One region of the Bacillus mesophilum genome, then DNA from elsewhere that is predicted to be linked to it. Evidence: predicted binding sites of a transcription regulator. Region 1 holds the regulator's gene; the other holds the start of a gene.

Evidence for each region. The regulator NrdR, encoded in region 1, represses ribonucleotide reductase genes. The targets are predictions, from matches to a motif close to AACACNATATATNGTGTT.
Region 2: F7732_RS04400 (anaerobic ribonucleoside triphosphate reductase) is a predicted target of NrdR. The motif match lies at 2,725-2,742, and genes of this name have one in related genera.

What each region holds. Positions count from the first base shown of each region.
Region 1 covers NZ_WBOT01000002.1:799,668-809,766, reverse strand. The annotation lists gene F7732_RS08950 (glyceraldehyde-3-phosphate dehydrogenase) at 1-505, shown strand, start outside; gene speD (adenosylmethionine decarboxylase) at 994-1,374, shown strand; gene F7732_RS08940 (hypothetical protein) at 1,480-1,884, shown strand; gene nrdR (transcriptional regulator NrdR) at 1,963-2,421, shown strand; gene F7732_RS08930 (replication initiation and membrane attachment family protein) at 2,524-3,915, shown strand; gene dnaI (primosomal protein DnaI) at 3,918-4,847, shown strand; gene ytxC (putative sporulation protein YtxC) at 5,234-6,115, shown strand; gene thrS (threonine--tRNA ligase) at 6,500-8,431, shown strand; ribosomal protein L20 leader region at 8,761-8,884, shown strand; gene infC (translation initiation factor IF-3) at 9,050-9,553, shown strand; gene rpmI (50S ribosomal protein L35) at 9,570-9,770, shown strand; gene rplT (50S ribosomal protein L20) at 9,796-10,099, shown strand, end outside.
Region 2 covers NZ_WBOT01000001.1:891,166-901,264, reverse strand. The annotation lists gene F7732_RS04410 (enoyl-CoA hydratase/isomerase family protein) at 1-328, shown strand, start outside; gene nrdG (anaerobic ribonucleoside-triphosphate reductase activating protein) at 374-820, opposite strand; gene F7732_RS04400 (anaerobic ribonucleoside triphosphate reductase) at 817-2,691, opposite strand; gene F7732_RS04395 (GGDEF domain-containing protein) at 2,912-3,988, opposite strand; gene F7732_RS04390 (permease) at 4,238-5,251, shown strand; gene F7732_RS04385 (TIGR03943 family putative permease subunit) at 5,248-6,027, shown strand; gene F7732_RS04380 (CdaR family transcriptional regulator) at 6,131-7,189, opposite strand; gene dapA (4-hydroxy-tetrahydrodipicolinate synthase) at 7,630-8,529, shown strand; gene F7732_RS04370 (gluconate:H+ symporter) at 8,561-9,886, shown strand; gene garR (2-hydroxy-3-oxopropionate reductase) at 9,963-10,099, shown strand, end outside.

The DNA.
Region 1 (10,099 bases):
AACTGTTCATGCTTATACAAACGATCAGAAAAATATTGATAATCCGCATAAGGACTTACGTCGGGCACGTGCTTGCGGACAATCAATCATCCCCACCTCTACAGGAGCTGCGAAAGCTTTATCTTTAGTGCTGCCGCAATTAGAAGGAAGGATACACGGCATGGCTCTAAGAGTGCCAACCCCGAACGTGTCACTTGTTGACCTTGTAGTGGATCTGCAAAAAGAAGTGACGATTGATGAAATCAACGCAGCATTTGCACAAGCCGCAGACAATGAGTTACAGGGTATCCTCGCAATTACAGATGAACCTTTAGTGTCAGTTGATTTTAATACAAATGAACATTCAGCGATTATTGATAGCTTGTCCACGATGCTAATAGGCGAAAATAAAGTAAAAGTTCTGGCCTGGTACGATAATGAATGGGGCTACTCCTGCCGAGTTGTAGATCTGGCAAAACACGTGGCCATGCAGCTTGTTGAGATAAAGAACATAAAGGTAAGTTAATCATTTAAAAAGAAAGCCGAAGATCCTATTCTGTTTATGCAGAGTGGGATTTTTTTGCTATTAAGAATGAAATAAGCTGCGTTTCCTTCTGTAAAATACCAGCTTATATTCCATGGAACCGCTAGCCTCCATTACTAGCGGACATCTTCAGGCGCATTGAGTATCATTTTCTTTGGCGTATATCTCTGCATGTTAGGGCAATAGTAAGAATTGATTCACTTTGCTATTTCCAGGCGGATGTTATAAATGCGAATGGAAGCTGAAAAAGTGTGTCTGTTTCCCTGAAAATTTTCAAATAAAATATTTAATCCTTTTGTTGCAAAAAAATAATAAACAAAGTATACTAATCATCGTGAACTTCTAAAGTAATGGCGGTTGATCACTACTTAAAGGGTTAGGACCTCTCCGGACTAACTTTCCCCCGTGGTAGTAGTACGTCAATATGAACTTAGAATTTCATTTTATTAACGTAAAGGGGGAAATTGAATATGGAAACAATGGGTCGTCACGTAATCTCTGAATTATGGGGATGCGATTTTGAAAAGTTAAATGATATGGAGTATATTGAACAGACGTTTGTAAATGCTGCATTAAAGTCAGGTGCTGAAATTCGTGAGGTGGCATTTCATAAATTTGCTCCACAAGGTGTGAGCGGAGTTGTTATTATCTCTGAGTCACATTTAACGATTCATAGCTTTCCTGAGCATGGCTATGCAAGCATTGATGTTTATACTTGCGGAGATCTTGATCCTAACATTGCTGCTGAGCATATTGCAGAGTCGCTGGGAGCTAGTGCTAGCGAAAACATTGAACTGCCTCGTGGAATGGGTCCTGTTCAAGTGAAGCAATCAAAAGCAAATGTACTTTAATTTAAACAACTAATGAAATTTCAGGAGTGCATAAGATGCACTCCTTTTAATTTTCTCCAAAAAAATAGTACAATAGAGATATATGTACATCATGGAGGAAATAAAATGCCGATTTTACGTCCAATAATGGGCAGATTCGAGAAGCAGTGTGAAACAAGTGATCAACACCTGGATCCAACTCTGCAAACGAGATATTATAAAAAAAATTCATCTGAATTATTTCTATTGCTGGAACAATTACTGCGCAGGAAACAAAATTTGAGAATCATCAGCTCTTCAAGAGAGCATGGAGAAATAGCGGCAGAGCTAAATGGTGCAAAAAAGTGTTTTGCTGTGATTACCGTTACAGGACTTATGCCATTAGAAACAGCAGTGGATATTACTATTTCAACTGAACAGTCTTCACCGCTAGGCATTTATCCAACGCTAAAAAAAGAACTGCTGTCTTTATATGATGCTATAAACAATGAATTTGAATTTATTGGAGCAGGAAGGTACGGAAACAAGTGACAAGTGCTTGTACTGACAACTTCTTTTTTATAAGATAAGTTTAAGGAAAAAATTGATCGTTAATCGGGAGTTGATTGTATGAAATGTCCTTCATGCCACAATAATAATACCCGTGTGCTCGACTCCAGGCCGGTGGATGACGGAAGATCCATCCGAAGAAGACGGGAATGTGAGCAATGCCACTATCGCTTTACGACGTTTGAAAAAGTGGAAGAAATACCGCTTGTTGTCGTAAAAAAGGAAGGCACGAGAGAAGAGTTCAGCCGGGAGAAAATACTGCGCGGATTGATTAAGGCATGTGAGAAACGGCCTGTTGCACTTAAGGAGCTCGAAGCGATTACTGCAGAGGTAGAAGCAGAGCTGCGCAGCAACGGCGTGTCAGAGATCAAAAGTGACGAGGTTGGAGAAATGGTGATGGACAGGCTCGCTAAGGTGGACGATGTCGCCTATGTTCGTTTTGCCTCAGTATATAGACAATTTAAAGACATTAATGTTTTTATTGATGAATTAAAGGAATTAATTAAAAAAGAGCAATAGAGTGTCAGAGCCTAAGAGTGTATGGTGGAATCTCTGGCTCTTTTTTTGCAAGTTAAGGCTATAAAAAGGATTTTCTCTATAATGAAGTGAGGTTGAATACAATTGGCCCAGCATTGGACAGAACTGATACCGATTGATCGATATGCCGTGGCCGCTGGCGGACTGCTGCATGAATACGACAGAAAAATTATGACACTCTTATACCAGCCGCTGATTGGTTCCACCTGCCTGAGTCTTTATATGACGTTATGGGCAGAAGTGGAGGAAAATCGAATCTGGTCGGAGTCAAGCACCCATCATTACTTGATGACAACTATGGGACTGGGGCTTAAAGAAATATATGAGGCAAGGGCAAAGCTTGAAGGCATGGGACTATTAAAGGTTTTTATAAAAAAAGAGGACGACATACGCTCTTTCATATATGAACTGCAGCCCCCCTTATCGCCACAGCAATTCTTTCTAGATGGCATGCTGAATATATACTTATTTAAAAAAGTCGGGAAGACCCAATATGCACGCTTAAAGCGTTTCTTTTCCGATAAAGCGGTACATTCGCAGGAAGGGTACACAGAGGCAACAAAGTCGTTCCAAGATGTTTATATGTCAGGCCACCAAGGGTTAACTCAATATGAGGAGCATGATTTGCAGGAAGATGCGACCTTTATGGGAAGAGATGAATCAGACGGCATTCAGATCAGCATAGATACATTTGACTTTGATCTCCTCATGGCTGGACTAAATGAATCGCTGGTGCCCAAAAATGCCTTAACGAAAAAAGTTAAACTGGCCATTAGTAATCTAGCTTTTTTATACGATATAGATGTATTACAGATGAAAAATGTTATGATAAGTGCCCTTACCGAAAATAATGATATCAATATTGAAGAACTGCGAAAGTCTGCGAGAGATTGGTATCAATTTCAGCACAATGACCAGCTGCCGTCCTTACTGGATCGTACACAGCCAGCAGCACAACGTACAGCACAATCAGCACCAGCATCCAAAGAGGATGAGCTCATATTATACTTAGAAACGACTTCTCCGAGACAATTACTGAAAGATCTGTCGGGAGGAGCCGAGCCTTCCAAAGGCGACTTGAAAATAATTGAGGACGTTCTGTTTCAGCAAAAATTGCTGCCGGCTGTTGTGAATGTGCTTATTCAATATGTTATGTTAAAAACAGATATGAAGCTTACGAAGTCATATGTTGAGAAGATTGCCAGCCATTGGGCCCGCAAGCAAGTAAAAAGGGCTAAAGATGCGATGGAGCTGGCGAAAAACGAACATAGACAATATTTAGAATGGGCTGGGGGAAATAAGACGAGCAAAAGAACGTCGAAAAAACAGCCAATTCGCTCTGAACTTTTGCCTGATTGGTTTGATAATGATGGCGGGGATGTAAAAACCGCAAATGAAGGTCAGGATGAAGAAATGGAAAAGAAAAAGAAAAAAATGCAGGAAGCATTAAAGAAACTGCATTCGGGTGGTGAGTAAAAATGGAGAACATTAATGATACATTAAAGAGGCTCACTGGCAACCAGGACTTTAAAAAAAGATATGAACAGCAGCGGGCAGAAACGCTAAATCATCCAGATATAAAGGCTTTTCTAATTGAGCATCAGCATGAATTAACGGAAGATATGGTGAACAGAAGTCTTATTAAGCTTTATGAGTATTCGAAGCTTAGTAAAGAATGCAACAAATGTCCAAATCTTGAAGGATGCATTAACTTTATGCAAGGCTATCATCCTGAGCTAGTTATCACAAGAGGCCTGATTGATATTAAGTATGATAAATGCCCGCGTAAAGTGATTCACGATGAAAAGCGCAAAAATGAAAGCCTAATTAAAAGCTTGTATGTGCCCAAGGATATATTGCATGCGAAATTTAAAGATTTGCATGATGACGTATATCGAGCTGATGCAGTAGACAAAGCTGTTACTTTTATAACAAATTATAGTAAAAATCCTTCTCAAAAGGGCCTTTATTTTTACGGACAATTTGGTGTAGGGAAATCATACTTGTTAGGTGCAATAGCAAACGCGCTCGCAAATCAAGGGGTCTCTTCGATGATTGTATACGTTCCAGAATTATTCAGGGAAATGAAGAGCTCTATAGGTGATTCAACATTAAATGATAAAATGGAAGCTATTAAACGGGCTAACGTTCTTATGTTTGATGATATTGGAGCAGAAACGATGTCCAGCTGGACAAGGGATGAGGTTCTTGGACCATTGCTTCAATTCCGTATGCTTGAGAACCTGCCGACATTTTTTACTTCGAACTTTGATTTAAAAGAACTTGAACATCATTTATCCTATACACAGCGCGGTGAAGAGGAACGGATGAAGGCGCGCCGCATTATGGAACGGATTAAATTTTTATCCGAGCCTGTTTTGGTTGAAGGTCCGAATAGAAGAAGATAATATTTTTGGCTGCCTGTTTAGAACAGGCGGTTTTTTTGTATTTTGAATTTTGACTTAAAACCTCATTTTTGGCGATAAATTTTCTGGGCGGCGGATATCATGGCCCTCTCAATGAGAATAGCATATCTTTTTTCTTCTTTTTCATCAGTAAAAAGATATTTTATTCGAATTCTCATAAATAGGGTAAAAATCTGCTTACATTTAACTTAAACGGCCGATTTTTTCTCAGAATCCATCTATCGATCATTAGTTGAATCAGCTAATCACATTTCTGCTTCTAATTTAGACATGTCTCCCATATACATTAAAGGAAACCTTGCACCTGTTTAGTCATTCACTATGCAGGGGAAGCGAAAGGTAGAGATTTCTTTTAAGGGGGGATTTGGTTGATCGAAATCATTTTCCGAAGTAAGAAGGATGCATTACGTTTACATACACTGCTTCAAGATTTGCTGACCGCTTCAGGCTGTACTGATCAAATTCATCTTCGATATGAAGATCACCATATAGGTAAGCTGCAATTTTTTCATGAAGCTGAAAATGCCATACACTTGCTGAAAGAGGCTTTTTATGAGTTTGTCATAGAAAGCAAGATGGAGGACTGGTTTCGCACTATTTTAATAGATCAATATTTTTATCACGACGAGGAAGAACAGCACCAGATTATAGAAATAGCTCAATCTATTATTGAAGGCAATCGAGAGGACCTTTCTTCTTTTATACTTGACCGCAATGTGAAGGAAAGTGTCAGGAAAGACATTCACCAGATGATACAGCCAGACATCAGCTTCTCCTTCGACTCTTTTGTGAAATTTAGAATGCGCTCATTTATGGATCAGCTGGTCAAGTATATCGAAATTTCAATTGATGAATACAAAATGGAGCAGGAATACCAAATGTTTGTGCAAATGCTGCGTGAGTTCCTCGCAAAGCGCCAGTCAAAATTCGAAGAGATTCATGTGCTGATGAATGAAGGGGTCTTTTTTTATGATGAAAGCCTGATTGAGATTCGAAATACCGAGCTGCGGGCTCTTATAGACAGAAAGCTTCTCTTTCATCATCCTGTTTATGTCGACTCGGTAACGATTGCACCGCTCTTATCCATCGCACCGCATACAGTTTATTTGTATTGTGATGATGAGGAATTTCCTTTAGTGCGGACAATCTCAAATATTTTTGAAGAACGGCTGACGATTAAACCGGTTTCTGCTTTCCAATCCTGTAAGGACTTGCAGGAATTAAGCGGGCAAACACGTGAAATTAATTAAAAAACACAATCTGCAGCTTTGTTTAGAAAAATTTACAAAGGATGCCCTTGATTTTTTTGCTGTAAAAAAGCTATAATACGTACATATTACATTAATACAGCAAAAGTTATGACAAGGACATGGGTATTCTTTTCTTGTTTGAAGAGAGGGAAGGCATGGCTGCAACCTTCCTAGCATAGATTGGATACTTACCACCTTTTGAGCTCCGGCCAGGAAATGGGCTGGCGGATTACATCCGTTATTTTCTACAAGTCATTTTTTCCTATGGGGAAAATGAGAAGTAGGGTGGAACCACGTGTATATAATAACTCGTCCCTTTTTTGGGACGGGTTTTTTATTTTTCTGAAAAACATAACTTTTACCATTCATTAGGAGGAAAAGACGATGACTGAAATGATTAAAATTTCATTTCCAGACGGTGCAATCAAAGAATTTGCCAATGGTGTAACAACTGAGGAAATTGCGGCGTCCATCAGCCCAGGGCTGAAGAAAAAGGCAATCGCTGGCAAGGTGAACGGAGAAATGTACGATCTCCGCAGAGAAATTGAAGGAGATGCAGCGGTTGAAATCGTAACGAATGATTCTCCTGAAGCGCTTGAAGTATTGCGCCACAGTTCGGCTCACTTAATGGCTCAAGCGATTAAACGTCTATATAAAAACGTGAAGCTTGGTGTTGGTCCAGTTATTGAAGGCGGCTTTTACTATGATGTGGATATTGAAGAATCATTAACACCAGAAGATCTGCCGGTTATTGAAAAAGAAATGAAGAAAATCATCAATGAAAACATCGATATCGTCCGTAAAGAAGTCAGCCGTGATGAAGCGGTCGCTCTTTATAAGGAGATTGGCGATGAATATAAGCTGGAGCTTATTGAAGCCATTCCGGCAGACGAAAAGGTAACAATCTATGAGCAGGGAGATTTCTTTGACCTATGCCGCGGCGTCCACGTTCCGTCAACAGGAAAGCTAAAAGAGTTTAAGCTCCTGAGCATTGCAGGAGCATACTGGCGAGGAAACAGCGATAACAAAATGCTTCAGCGTATTTATGGGACAGCTTTCTTTAAAAAGGAAGATCTGGCTGAGCATCTTCGCTTGCTTGAAGAGGCAAAAGAACGTGATCACCGTAAGATTGGAAAAGAGTTAAACTTGTTTATGACTTCTCAAAAAGTCGGACAAGGTTTGCCGATGTGGCTTCCTAAAGGTGCAACAATCCGCCGCAACATTGAACGTTATATTGTCGACAAAGAAGAACGCCTGGGCTATGACCATGTGTATACACCAATCATGGGAAGCGTTGATTTATATAAAACGTCTGGTCACTGGGACCATTATCAGGAAGACATGTTCCCTGTGATGGAAATGGACAACGAACAGCTTGTGCTTCGCCCAATGAACTGTCCGCACCATATGATGGTATACAAAAATGGCATTCACAGCTATCGCGAATTGCCAATCCGTATTGCAGAATTAGGAACAATGCACCGCTATGAAATGTCAGGCGCTCTTTCAGGTCTTCAGCGTGTGCGCGGAATGACATTAAATGATGCTCATATCTTTGTACGCCCTGATCAAATCAAGGAAGAATTCAAGCGTGTTGTGCATTTAATTTTAGAAGTATACAAAGACTTTGACATAAATGATTATTCTTTCCGTTTATCCTACCGTGATCCTCAGGATACGGAGAAGTATTTTGATGATGATGATATGTGGGAAAAGGCACAGGCAATGCTGAAAGAAGCAATGGATGAAATCGGCCTTGACTACTTTGAAGCTGAAGGAGAAGCGGCATTCTACGGTCCAAAGCTTGATGTGCAGGTAAAAACAGCTCTTGGCAAGGATGAAACATTATCAACAGTTCAGCTTGACTTCCTTCTTCCAGAGCGTTTTGATTTAACATATGTTGGTGAAGACGGGAAACCGCATCGTCCGGTCGTTATCCACCGCGGTGTTGTATCAACAATGGAACGTTTTGTGGCGTTCTTAATTGAAGAATACAAAGGTGCGTTCCCTACATGGCTAGCACCTGTACAAGTTCAGGTGATCCCTGTTTCACCAGAAGTGCACTTCGACTATGCAAAAGAAGTGCAGGAACAGCTTCAGGCACAAGGATTGCGTGTTCAGCTTGATGACCGGAATGAAAAAATCGGCTATAAAATCCGTGAAGCACAAATGCAAAAAACACCATATATGCTTGTAGTCGGAGACAATGAAGTAGCTGAAAAAGCAGTCAATGTCCGCAAATACGGCGAACAAAAATCAGAAACAATCGCATTTGCAGACTTCTTGGAGAATATCAAGAAAGAAGTTAAGAGATAAAAGTTCAGTTATTAATTGCTTTATCAAAAAGAGAATTTGAGCAATATGCCCGTTGATTGGAACGGAATGGCACGAGACTCCTGCGGGAGAAGTGAGAAAGGTGAGATCCCACAGGCGCGCAGCGCCGAGGAAGCTCACCTCTCACCCGCGGAAAGCGAGTGCCATGCAGTGGAAATCACCCCTATTTTTTCATGTGAAAAAGAAATTACAAAATTTATATTGCCAAATCCCTATTCTTTTGATATCATTTTCTTCGTTGCAATAAAAACGACAGTTTGACAGCCTATTGTCTTTTGTGATATAGTATCTAAGGAAATTGAATACTGTTTGAGGAAAAGAAGAAGCACCCGCTTCTCACCTGATTGACGCAAATAGCAGTTGGCAGGTTTTACGTGAACATTTTTTGTTTATATACGTAAGTGTGGGTGTTTTCATCCGCACTTTTTTTATTGCCCATTTAGCTTTGATCCGGTGCAGCTAGCAGCTTCTTTCAGAATTCGACAGTATGGTGGAGCTAAAGAATACGTCTGGCCCCAGCAAAGCTACTGATCAAATCAATCTTGACCCAAACATTGTGTTCCGATTAAACCTTGGAGGTGTCTAACTATTAGCAAAGATATGTTGTTAAACGAGGGTATTCGCGCCCGCGAAATTCGTCTCATTGACCAGAATGGCGAGCAATTAGGAATTAAGTCTAAAAATGAAGCACTTGAGATTGCTGCTCGTGTAAATCTTGATCTTGTGCTTGTTGCACCGAATGCAAAACCGCCAGTTGGCCGTATTATGGACTATGGCAAATTTAAATTCGAACAGCAGAAGAAAGAGAAAGAAGCGCGTAAAAATCAAAAGATCATCAGTATTAAAGAAGTGCGTCTAAGTCCTACGATTGAAGAGCATGACTTTAATACAAAGCTTCGCAATGCGATTAAATTCCTTGAAAAAGGCGATAAAGTAAAGGCATCGATTCGTTTCAAAGGTCGTGCAATTACACATAAAGAAATCGGCCAGCGCGTTCTCGTCCGATTTGCAGAGGCTTGCTCTGAAGTTGGAACGGTAGAATCACATCCTAAAATGGATGGCCGTAGCATGTTCATGGTGCTAGCACCGAAAAACGACAAGTAAGAGGAGGAATTCCAAAATGCCAAAAATGAAAACTCACCGCGGCGCTGCAAAGCGTTTCAAAAGAACAGGTTCTGGTAAGCTGAAGCGTTCTCACGCTTACAGAAGCCACATGTTCGCGAATAAATCTCAAAAGCAAAAGCGTAAACTTCGTAAAGGAACTCTTGTTTCTTCAGGCGATTACAAGCGCATCCGTAACTTATTAGTAAATCTTAAGTAATATCCGATATTAGGAGGGAAATTTAATGCCACGTGTAAAAGGCGGTACTGTTACTCGCAAACGTCGTAAAAAAGTTATAAAATTAGCTAAAGGTTATTTCGGTTCAAAACATACATTATACAAAGTTGCTAACCAGCAGGTTATGAAATCTTTAATGTATGCTTACCGTGACCGTCGCCAGAAAAAGCGCGACTTCCGTAAACTATGGGTTACTCGTATCAACGCAGCAGCTCGCATGAACGGTCTTTCTTACAGCCGTTTAATGCATGGCTTAAAGCTTGCAGGCATCGAAGTAAACCGCAAAATGCTAGCTGAATTAGCGATTGCTG
Region 2 (10,099 bases), on a different contig from region 1:
TCATTTCCGCTATGACACTGTTGAAGAGATCATATCTTCATTAGAAAAAGCTTCTAGTGAATTTGCGGCAGAAACGTTAAAGATACTAACGTCGAAGTCACCTGTATCGTTAAAGGTGAGCTTAAAGCAATTAAGAGATGGCAAAGTAAAAACAGTCCGGGAATGTTTTGAAACAGATTATGTACTGGCATTAAACTTTTTAAAGCATCGTGATTTTTATGAAGGAATCCGTTCGGTATTGATTGATAAGGATCGTAATCCTCAATATCAGTATAAGAAGCTGGAAGATGTTTCAGAGCAATTCGTTAAGAGTTTCTTTACCCTATAGATAAATAATAAAGTGGCGTCCAAATGGAACGCCACTATCCTTTTATTATGCTAAGTAATGGATCGTTTGGTTTGCACTCCCTCTAAATGGAAGTGTGGAGTCTTTCTGTCCGATAATAAATCGGCCATCGACCAATACATCACAATAGGACAATAATTCCTGCTGGTCGCTGCTTCCTTTTTCCTGAATCTCAGCAAGTGTATAGCCAGTATATGCCCAAATATGCTTACCAAGACTTTTAAGTGTTTTCGCTACAAGCTTAACTTCTTTAGCCTGAAAAAAAGGATCACCACCGCTTAATGTGATATCTGTTAACGGATTCATTGCTTCCTGGACAACTTCTTCAACATTCATATCTGTTCCGTTTTGCATATGCCAGCTGCTGGGATTATGACAGCCAGGGCATTGATGGGGACATCCAGCAAAGAAAATGACGGTCCGCAGCCCTTCACCATCCACGACTGAATCATGCAAAATATTCATCACCTTCATTTGTTTGCCCCGTGCTTCACTCGATCTCGTTCTTCTTCCATTTTTGCACTATTCCACTTGCTCATATCACCAACTAAATAACCAGTTATCCTGCGAATACGATGAAAGTCACCCTCATCAGTGCTTTTACAGCTCGGACATTCTTCATCAATTAACCCATTATATCCGCAGACTTTGCAATGATCCACTGGATGATTAATGCTGCCATAACCGATATGATGTTCTGCCATTGCTTTCACAAGCCTATCTAAAGCAGTTACATTTCGCCTTACGTCACCATCAAGCTCAATATAAGAAATATGGCCAGCATTGCACAGTTCATGGAAGGGACCTTCTAACCTAATTTTATCGATTGCCCTGATAGAATAATGAACGGGAATATGAAAGGAATTGGTGTAATAGGCCCGGTCGGTTATATCTTTTATCTCGCCAAATAGAAGCTGATCCTGCTTTACAAATTTGCCGCTTAGCCCTTCAGCAGGTGTGGCAATTAAACTATAATTTATATCGTATCTTTCGGCTGCATCATCCATTTTATTTCGCAAAAATTGAATAATTTCATAGCCAAGTTTCCAGCTTTCCTCGTCTTCACCATGATGATTTCCTGTTAAAGCTTTTAAACATTCTGCCAAACCGATAAAACCGAGCGATAAAGTGCCTTGTTTCAAGATTACTTCTAATGTGTCATCTGGCTTCAATTGTTCGCCTCCAAGCCAAACACCTTGAGAATAGAGGAAAGTAAAATCCCTTGCCTGCTTTTTAGCCTGAAATAAATAACGATCGTAGAGCTGACGGATGATTATTTCACTATATTCGTTTAATAAGTGATAAAACTCAGCAATGCTGCTGGAAGTGAGAGCAAGCTTGACTAGATTGACACTCGTAAAAGATAAGTTTCCTCTGCCGACACTGTTTTCCTCACCATGCCGATTGCTCATAACTCTCGTTCTGCAGCCCATATAGGAAACTTCCGATTCAGGAGTTCCGTTATAATGGGCAAGATTGAACGGTGAATCAATAAAAGAAAAATTAGGGAATAAACGTTTTGCAGTTGTTTCTAAAGCCAATTGATATAAATCATAATTAGGATCATCAGCAAAGTAATTAACGCCTTTTTTCATTTTAAACACTTGAATAGGGAAGATAGGTGTTTCGCCTTTTCCAAGGCCTGCCTGGGTGGCAAGCAGCAGATTTTTGATTAGCAATCGTCCTTCTTTTGATGTGTCTGTTCCATAATTAATTGAAGTAAAAGGAGTCTGACCGCCCCCGCGGCTATGCATGCTATTTAAATTATGTATAAATGCTTCACACGCTTGATAAGTTGCCCGCTCCGTTTCAGCCCATGCCTGCTTGCTCTTTTCTTCATTTGTCCATTGCAGCGGATAGCTGTTTAAGCGTTTAAGTATTTTTAAATAGGTTCTTTTGACAAAAGGAGCCAGATCGAAATCAACGGCAGGAACGGACTGACCGCCATGCTGCATATTCTGATTGGATTGGAAAACGATCGTGGCCAGTGCCATGGCACTCGTAATATCACTGGGTGTTCTCATAAAGCCATGGCCAGTATGAAAGCCAGTTTGCAAGAGCTTGCCGAGCGGTATTTGTGCACAGGTTGTTGTGCCGGTCGCATAATAATCAAGGTCGTGAGGGTAAATAAAGTTATCCTTCATTGCCTGTTTAGCTTCATCACTTAAAAGCTCTGTTTTTGTATAAAATTTAGATGCTTCGCTGGCAAACTTATTCATCATTCCACATGGACTTCGGCCATCCATGTTTGCATTTTCTTGTATTAAATCTTGTTTTTTAGTAGTAACAATATCCTCAAAAGAAAGAGCCAATTGTTCATATTGTTCAAATGGGTCGGAATTCATCAAAATCGATTGTTTCAATTTCTTTACTCCTCCAATACTATATATGCTTTGGTTGTATTTATTTGAATCTATATATAGTAATATACCGTTTAATTCTAGCTGTGAATCGGTAAAGGTTAGAACATTTTGTGACAATTACTATTTTTGGAGGAGAATATTTCAAGAATAAATTAAACAAAAAGATCCCTTATATTTAAGGAATCTTAATAGAATCATTGCTTTATGATGCCACACATACTCTGTTACGGCCCAAGTGTTTGGCTAGGTAAAGTGCAGAGTCCGCATCATCAATTAACATAGCTGGGTTTTCAGTTGTTTCTCTATAGCTCGCTACACCGACTGAAACAGTAATATAAATAGACTTGCCAGTGCTTAATAGAAAGGCATCCTTTTCTACGCTGTCTCGAATGCGTTCTGCAATTTCAACAGCTCTGGCAGCAGGGCAATCCAAAAGTAAAACGGTAAATTCCTCTCCGCCATTTCTGCTGACGATATCAAAATTTCTGGTCGCTTTCTGAAGCCTTGCCCCAAGTTCAATTAAAACGATGTCGCCTTCTTTATGTCCATATGTGTCGTTAATTTTCTTGAAATAATCTATATCTATATAAAGAAGAGAAAGCTGCTGATCACTACTTTTAACATCATGCACAAATCTATTGAACTCTTCATCAAACTTACGAACATTGTTTAAACCTGTAAGACTATCTGTTAAAGAATCATTCTTATACTTTGCAAACAGAGCTTGGCTTTCACGGATATATCGTATTAGATAAAACGTTAAAAAAGTGGAGATATATGAAATCAGCCAATATAAAGTAAGTACTTCCATTATAATAGCTGGATCTTCACTTAGATAAACAAAAAAGATTGAAAAAATGATGTTGTTAAATGTGTAGATGGAAAAAATTCTAATTTTAGCGGAAAATTTTACTCTTGAAAAAAAGATGGCAAACAAGGTGCCAGTCACACTAATAATCAATGCATACAAAGATATAATTTCGGCTGATAGAATGAACCGGAATATAATGGTCATTGCCATGGATATCAGCGCTGGAAATGCTCCTCCGTAAAAAGCAAGCAGCAGTGTCGGTATAAAACGTAAGTCTACGAGTAAATCACCAATATTGATGCTGAACAGCATTAATACAATACTAACAAAACCGCCGCAGATACCTGCTATTAGTTTCGTTTTCGCAGATGAATGCAATTGAAGCGGCTTTTTCATGATTACTTGAGAATATAGAAAAAGCAATGTGCCCAGTAAAGCTAAATTAGCTATAAATTCTTTTATGATCATCATAGGTATCACCCAGAGTAACATACCACATTCACAACTGAAAAAATACGGGTCTAAGCAATCTTCAAATAATTACTAGAAAGATTTCCTTTTAGCACCAAATGAGCCTTTTTCTTTTATATGAAAGCGAACAGATTAAAAAGCAAAAGAACTAAAATCCAAATCTATCATTTTGTGAATGAAACTCAAATAGATTACATAGAGTAATAGTAAATCATTCGAAGTAATTACGATTTAGGAGAGATATTAATGAGTGTAATCTCTAATATGCGGAGTTTATTAGTAACAATCCTACTATTTTTTATGTTGTCTCTATTCTTTTTTGGAGATCTTGAGGGCTTTTTCTTTCATGGGGATATTCTTGAAGGGGAGTTTAAATCAATCTTCGTCATTTTTATGGGGATCTTCCTGGAGGCTATTCCATTTCTTTTGATCGGAGTTATTTTTTCTTCAATTATTCACGAGTATATTTCCGAAGACTATATCAAAAGATGGATACCTAAGCACCCTGTAATGGCTGTAATCACTGCTATTATAATTGCTGCTATTACACCAGTATGTGAATGTGCCATAATCCCTGTTGTCCGCCGGCTTATACAGAAAGGGGTTCCGCTTCATGCTGGAATGGCTATTTTAACTGCTGCTCCTATTCTCAATTTCGTTGTATTTGGATCCACTTTTTTTGCATTTCAAAACGATCCTGCCATTTATATCGGCAGAATGGTTTTATGTATTGCTGTCTCATTAACGGTTGCCCTCATCATATATGTATTTTTCTCAGGTTCAAACATTTTGCGTAAGCATACAAACGATTTCACCGCACCAGCGCACCATCATCATAATTATTCAAGATTCAACTCTATGGTGAACCATAGTATTGATGAGTTTTTCTTAGTGGGTAAATACTTCATTTTTGGCGGGTTCTTGGCTAGTGCTGCACAAGTCTATCTTAACCGTGGTTCTTTAATAGAAGCAAGCTCAGATCCAGTCATTGGAACAGCACTAATGATGGGACTGGCGTACTTGTTATCTCTGTGCTCTGAAGCTGATGCTTTTGTTGCGGCAGCGTTTCAGCATGTCGTGCCTCAGCATTCTATTCTTGCTTTTCTCGTCTTCGGACCTATGCTTGATTTAAAAAATACCCTCGTGATGCTTGCTAGTTTTAAAACGAAATTTGTTCTCTTTTTTATTTTAATTGTAACTGTGGTTGTCTTTTTATTGTGTATGCTGGCAGGTGTATTTTTAAAGGAGGGGCTGGTATGAATTCTGAAGTACGTTTGGCTGTTTCTTTTCGGATGCAGTTACAGGGGATTATATTAATATCCATAAGTCTTGTTATATTCAAGTTGTATCTAACTGGGAACATGGCTTATATTATGGCACCAAAGATGATGCCGTTTGTCCTTTTTGCCTTTATTGTCTTACTGTTATTAGGAATGTATCGGCTTTTTCGTTCAAATAAAGAAGAAATGGCAGACTGTTATTGCTTGTCCGTTGACTCTCATAAAAGTTCATGGAAGGAGTATCCAGTATATGGTGTGTTTTTGGCATCTATTATTCTTTCTTTTGTAACAGAAGACTTTCAATTAAACGCAGCTTCACTTGCAAACAGGGGAATCATCAGCTCTGTTTCACCAGACTTTGCTGATGAGGTGCTTCTGAGTGAAATTTACAATGAAGAGACAAAACGGATTACCGTAAATGATGATAACTACTTTAAAGTGATGCAAGCAATGAACTCAGAATTGGATCAACTAATAGGAGTTAGCATTCAGATTCAAGGATTTATTTATCGGGAAAGTGAATTTAACGACGATGAAGCGGTCATTGCCAGGCAGTCTATGACATGCTGTGTGGCTGACTCCAGTGTATATGGATATATGCTGGAAGGGGAAGTGCAGAAACTGCCGACAGGGGAGTGGTACGATCTTGAAGGGACCATTCAGAAGAGAAGTATGGACGGGAATATGATGCCGGTCATCAGTATATCATCGATTAATAAAATAGAAACGCCTCAGGAAGTATTTTTATATGAATGATTCTAGGAATAATGTTTCTTTATAAGAATGTACCTCTTGAAGCGTTTATAACAAACCGCTTTTATTTCAGCTGTAAAATTGAGAGAGAAGAACAAAAAGGTATCTAATCGCTGGTATTACCCGAATCTGACAGAAATTTATATAAAATATACCCAGTAAAAAGCTCAAATAATTCGATGAAATGTTTTGGATTTTTCTCGGTCAGTGTTTCAATCTTCTGCAGACGATAGCTTAGACTATTTCTGTGGATATGAAGGTCTGCTGCAATTTCATTCATGTCGCCGTTATGCTTTACATAACTCAGCAGGGTCTCGATCAGTTCTTTGCCTTTTGTGCTATTGTTCATTTTCTCAATAATCGTAACGATATGATGGAGGTCACCATCTCGATTTGTGAGGTAATCAATAAATTGAACTTCGTTATAATAACAGTAGATTATTGACAATCCCATTTTATCGGCAATTTCAATCGCCCGCTGAGCCTCTTGAATTGATTTCGCTAAATGAGTATATGAACCTCCTATCCCAACTAGTGTTCCCTTAGCTAAATTGCTGGCTTCTAATCTTCTGATAAAGTCGCTATTTTCCGGCACAATGTATAAAACCATATGCTGATTATATCTGAGAGAATACTCTTGATCTGTTAAAGTCATTTCTCTTACTTGTTTCCTTTTAACAATAATCGCCATTCTCGGGATATTAAGAACAATGCCAAAGGTTTCCGCATTGCTGGTAAATGATTCATCGTAATCATCCTGACGAAAGACCCATTGATATAAAAATTCCTCTTTCATCTGTTCTTTAATTCTTCTTTCATAAAATAGAAACTCCTGGTTGATCAGCAGCTCAGCCGTAACTCGAACAAGTTCAGCAAAAGAACCGACGATTTTAGGATCTCCGCTTATTCCAATAACCCCAATGATTCTATTTCTAAAATATATCGGGATATTGACACCAGGTTTACTGGAGTGATCTGTTTTATAAATTGTAATCATCCTGCTTTGTTCAATAGAGTTAATGGCTCCTTCATGATAGGTATTTATTCTTTCCTTTTCACCGCTTCCGATTATTAATCCTTCTTCATTCATAATGTTCACATTATATGGAATAACCGTCATAACTTTATCTGATATTTTTTGAGCTAGCACATTATCAATTCGCATACAAACATCTCCTTGTACAAATATATGTGAATTTGCCTAAATATCCTGTCCGGTTAGGAATAGAAGGTGGAACTCTATATTTTTAGTATAATGTAAATTTTGTAAGCGGCTTCCTTCCGAATGGCTTCAAATCAATAAGTTCGTTAATTCGTAATAATATGGTCACCTGTTTGAAGTTGACAAAATACAAGAGAATATATACATCTGTAATTTTTAGGCAAATGCATAAAAAACACCGAAAAAATTCAGACGATTACCTAAAGAAGTTTAATTAGTAATCGTTTACAATGAACTTGTGAAATATTTCTCAAAGGTTGTAAGGAACTTGAACAATATCTAGATAATGTAAGAAAAGCTCAGCAACAATGAGAAGCAGCCATCTGCAATTCTCAAAATTCAACAACATTAGACCTATCCAATTCCAAAAAGGGGGAACTAACATGTTTGAAGCAAAAGGAGTACTGCCAGCACTTGTTACACCGCTAGATAAAAACGGAAATATTATGGAGGATTCTCTAAAGAAAGTAATTGATTATACAATCCAAGAAGGAGTCCATGGACTATTTGTTCTAGGCAGCAGCGGTGAGATTTACGGTCTTACAAAAGAACAAAAACGCAGAGTCTTAGAGCTCACAGTGGAACACACAGCCGGAAGAGTACCGATTTATTGCGGAGCAAGTGAAATTACAACAAGAGATTGTATTGATACTGCTCAAATGGCAAAAGACGTAGGCGGCGTAGCTGCTTTGTCCGTTTTAACACCTTACTTTATGACACCAAATCAGCAGGAACTAACTGCTCACTTTGCTGCAATTGCTAAATCAACTGACTTGCCAGTAATCCTATATGGGAATGAAGGACGCACACAAGTGAAGATTGACGTGAACACTTGTGCAGAGCTGAGCAAGATTGACAATATCGTCGGAATAAAGGACAGCAGCGGAGATATGACAAAAATGATTGAGTATTTAAGAGTAACGGATCGAGATTCTTTCTCAGTTTTAGCAGGGCGCGACACACTGATCTACGCTGGATTATGTCATGGTGCAACCGGTGCAATCGCCAGTACAGCGAATATAGCTCCAAGATTGGTTGCCGACATTTACAATGCTTTTATTGAAAAGGATTATAAGAAGTCATTGGAATTACAATTTAAACTTTCTCCATTGCGCTTAGCAGTAGATAAAGCTACATTCCCGGTTGTTTTAAAAGAAGGGTTAAGAATGGTTGGCATCGATGTAGGCTATGCCTTTGCACCAGCAGTAGAAATGAGTCCTGAGAGCAAGCTGATTTTAGAAAACGTTTTAAAAGATTTAGAGCTATATAACTCTTTTAACTAACAAACAAACCTAGAAAGGTAGGGAATTAGCCATGCCATTACTCTATGCGGCACTTGGTGTTGTTTTAATCCTTATTTTGATGATTCCTTTAAAAATGAATGGATTTATCGCTTTACTGTTAGCAGCTATATTAGTTGGTTTACTGCAGGGAATGGATTTGAATCACATACTCGAATCAATGACTCATGGGATCGGCGGTCAAATTGATGAATTGATTTTGATTCTAGGTTTTGGAGCTATGCTTGGTAACGTTATGGCGGATGCTGGAGCAGCTCAGAAAATTGCCAATACTTTGATCGATAAAATGGGCGTGAAACGAGTACAAATCGCTATGCTCATTGCAGCTTATATTTTAGGAATCACCATGTTCTTCGAAGTAGCTTTCGTACTGCTGATTCCTTTGGTCTTCACAATTGCAAGGCAAACGAAATTAAACCTGCTCTGGGTTGCGCTGCCAACAGTTGTGGGACTATCTACAACGCACAGCTTCCTGCCGCCGCATCCAGGTCCAGCAGCTGTAGCAGGCGTTTTTGGAGCCAGTCAAGGAGTCACACTGCTTTATGGATTAATGATTGCCATCCCAGTTGGAACAGCTATTGCCCTACTTTGGCCTAGACTTCCATTCGTTAGAAGCATGAATCCGAGCATACCTGAAGGGTTAGTTACAACAAAGATGTTTACCGAAGAAGAAATGCCAGGCTTTTTTGCAAGTGTCTCAGCGACTTTAATCCCTGTATTCTTGATGGCAATATTGGCTATTGCTGAAATTTTCTTACCGGAAGGAAACACTTTTAGACACTATATGGAATTCTTTGGATCAGCACCTATCGCATTATTGCTGGCATTGCTTCTATCATTCTATCTATTAGGACCTAAAATCGGCAGAAGCTTAAAAGATGTTATGAATTCATGTTCCAATGCTATTAAACCGATGGGGATGATCATTCTTGTAATCGGTGCAGGCGGAGCATTTAAAGAAATATTAGTAGAAAGCGGTGTATCTGATTATATCCAGCAGATCACCAGCGGCTGGGATATATCACCGATTATCCTCGCTTGGCTAATCGCAGTCATCTTACGGATAGCATTAGGGTCAGCAACTGTAGCTGTTATGACAGCATCAGGTATCGTGCTGCCAATCGCTCAGGCGTCTGGCATTAGCATGGAATTAATGGTTCTTGCAGTAACAAGCGGAAGCGTAGCCTTCTCACATGTAAATGATCCAGGATTCTGGATGTATAAGGAGTACCTAAACTTATCATTAGTAGACGCCTTGAAATCAAGAACAACCTATACAACAGCTCTTGCCATCCTAGGTTTGATTGGCGTACTAATCTTAAATCTATTTGTTGGATAACATTAAATCGTTTTAAGGAGTTAGGAATAGCTCTTTAAATATAAATCTTTTAAAAAATAGTAGGAGTGATTGAACAATGAAAAAAGTAGGATTCATCGGACTAGGAATTATGGGAAAACCTATGAGTAAAAACTTAATAAAAGCTGGTTATCAGCTAGTTGTAAGTGACTTTAATAAAGATGCAGTAAAAGAATTAGAATCACTAGGTGCTGA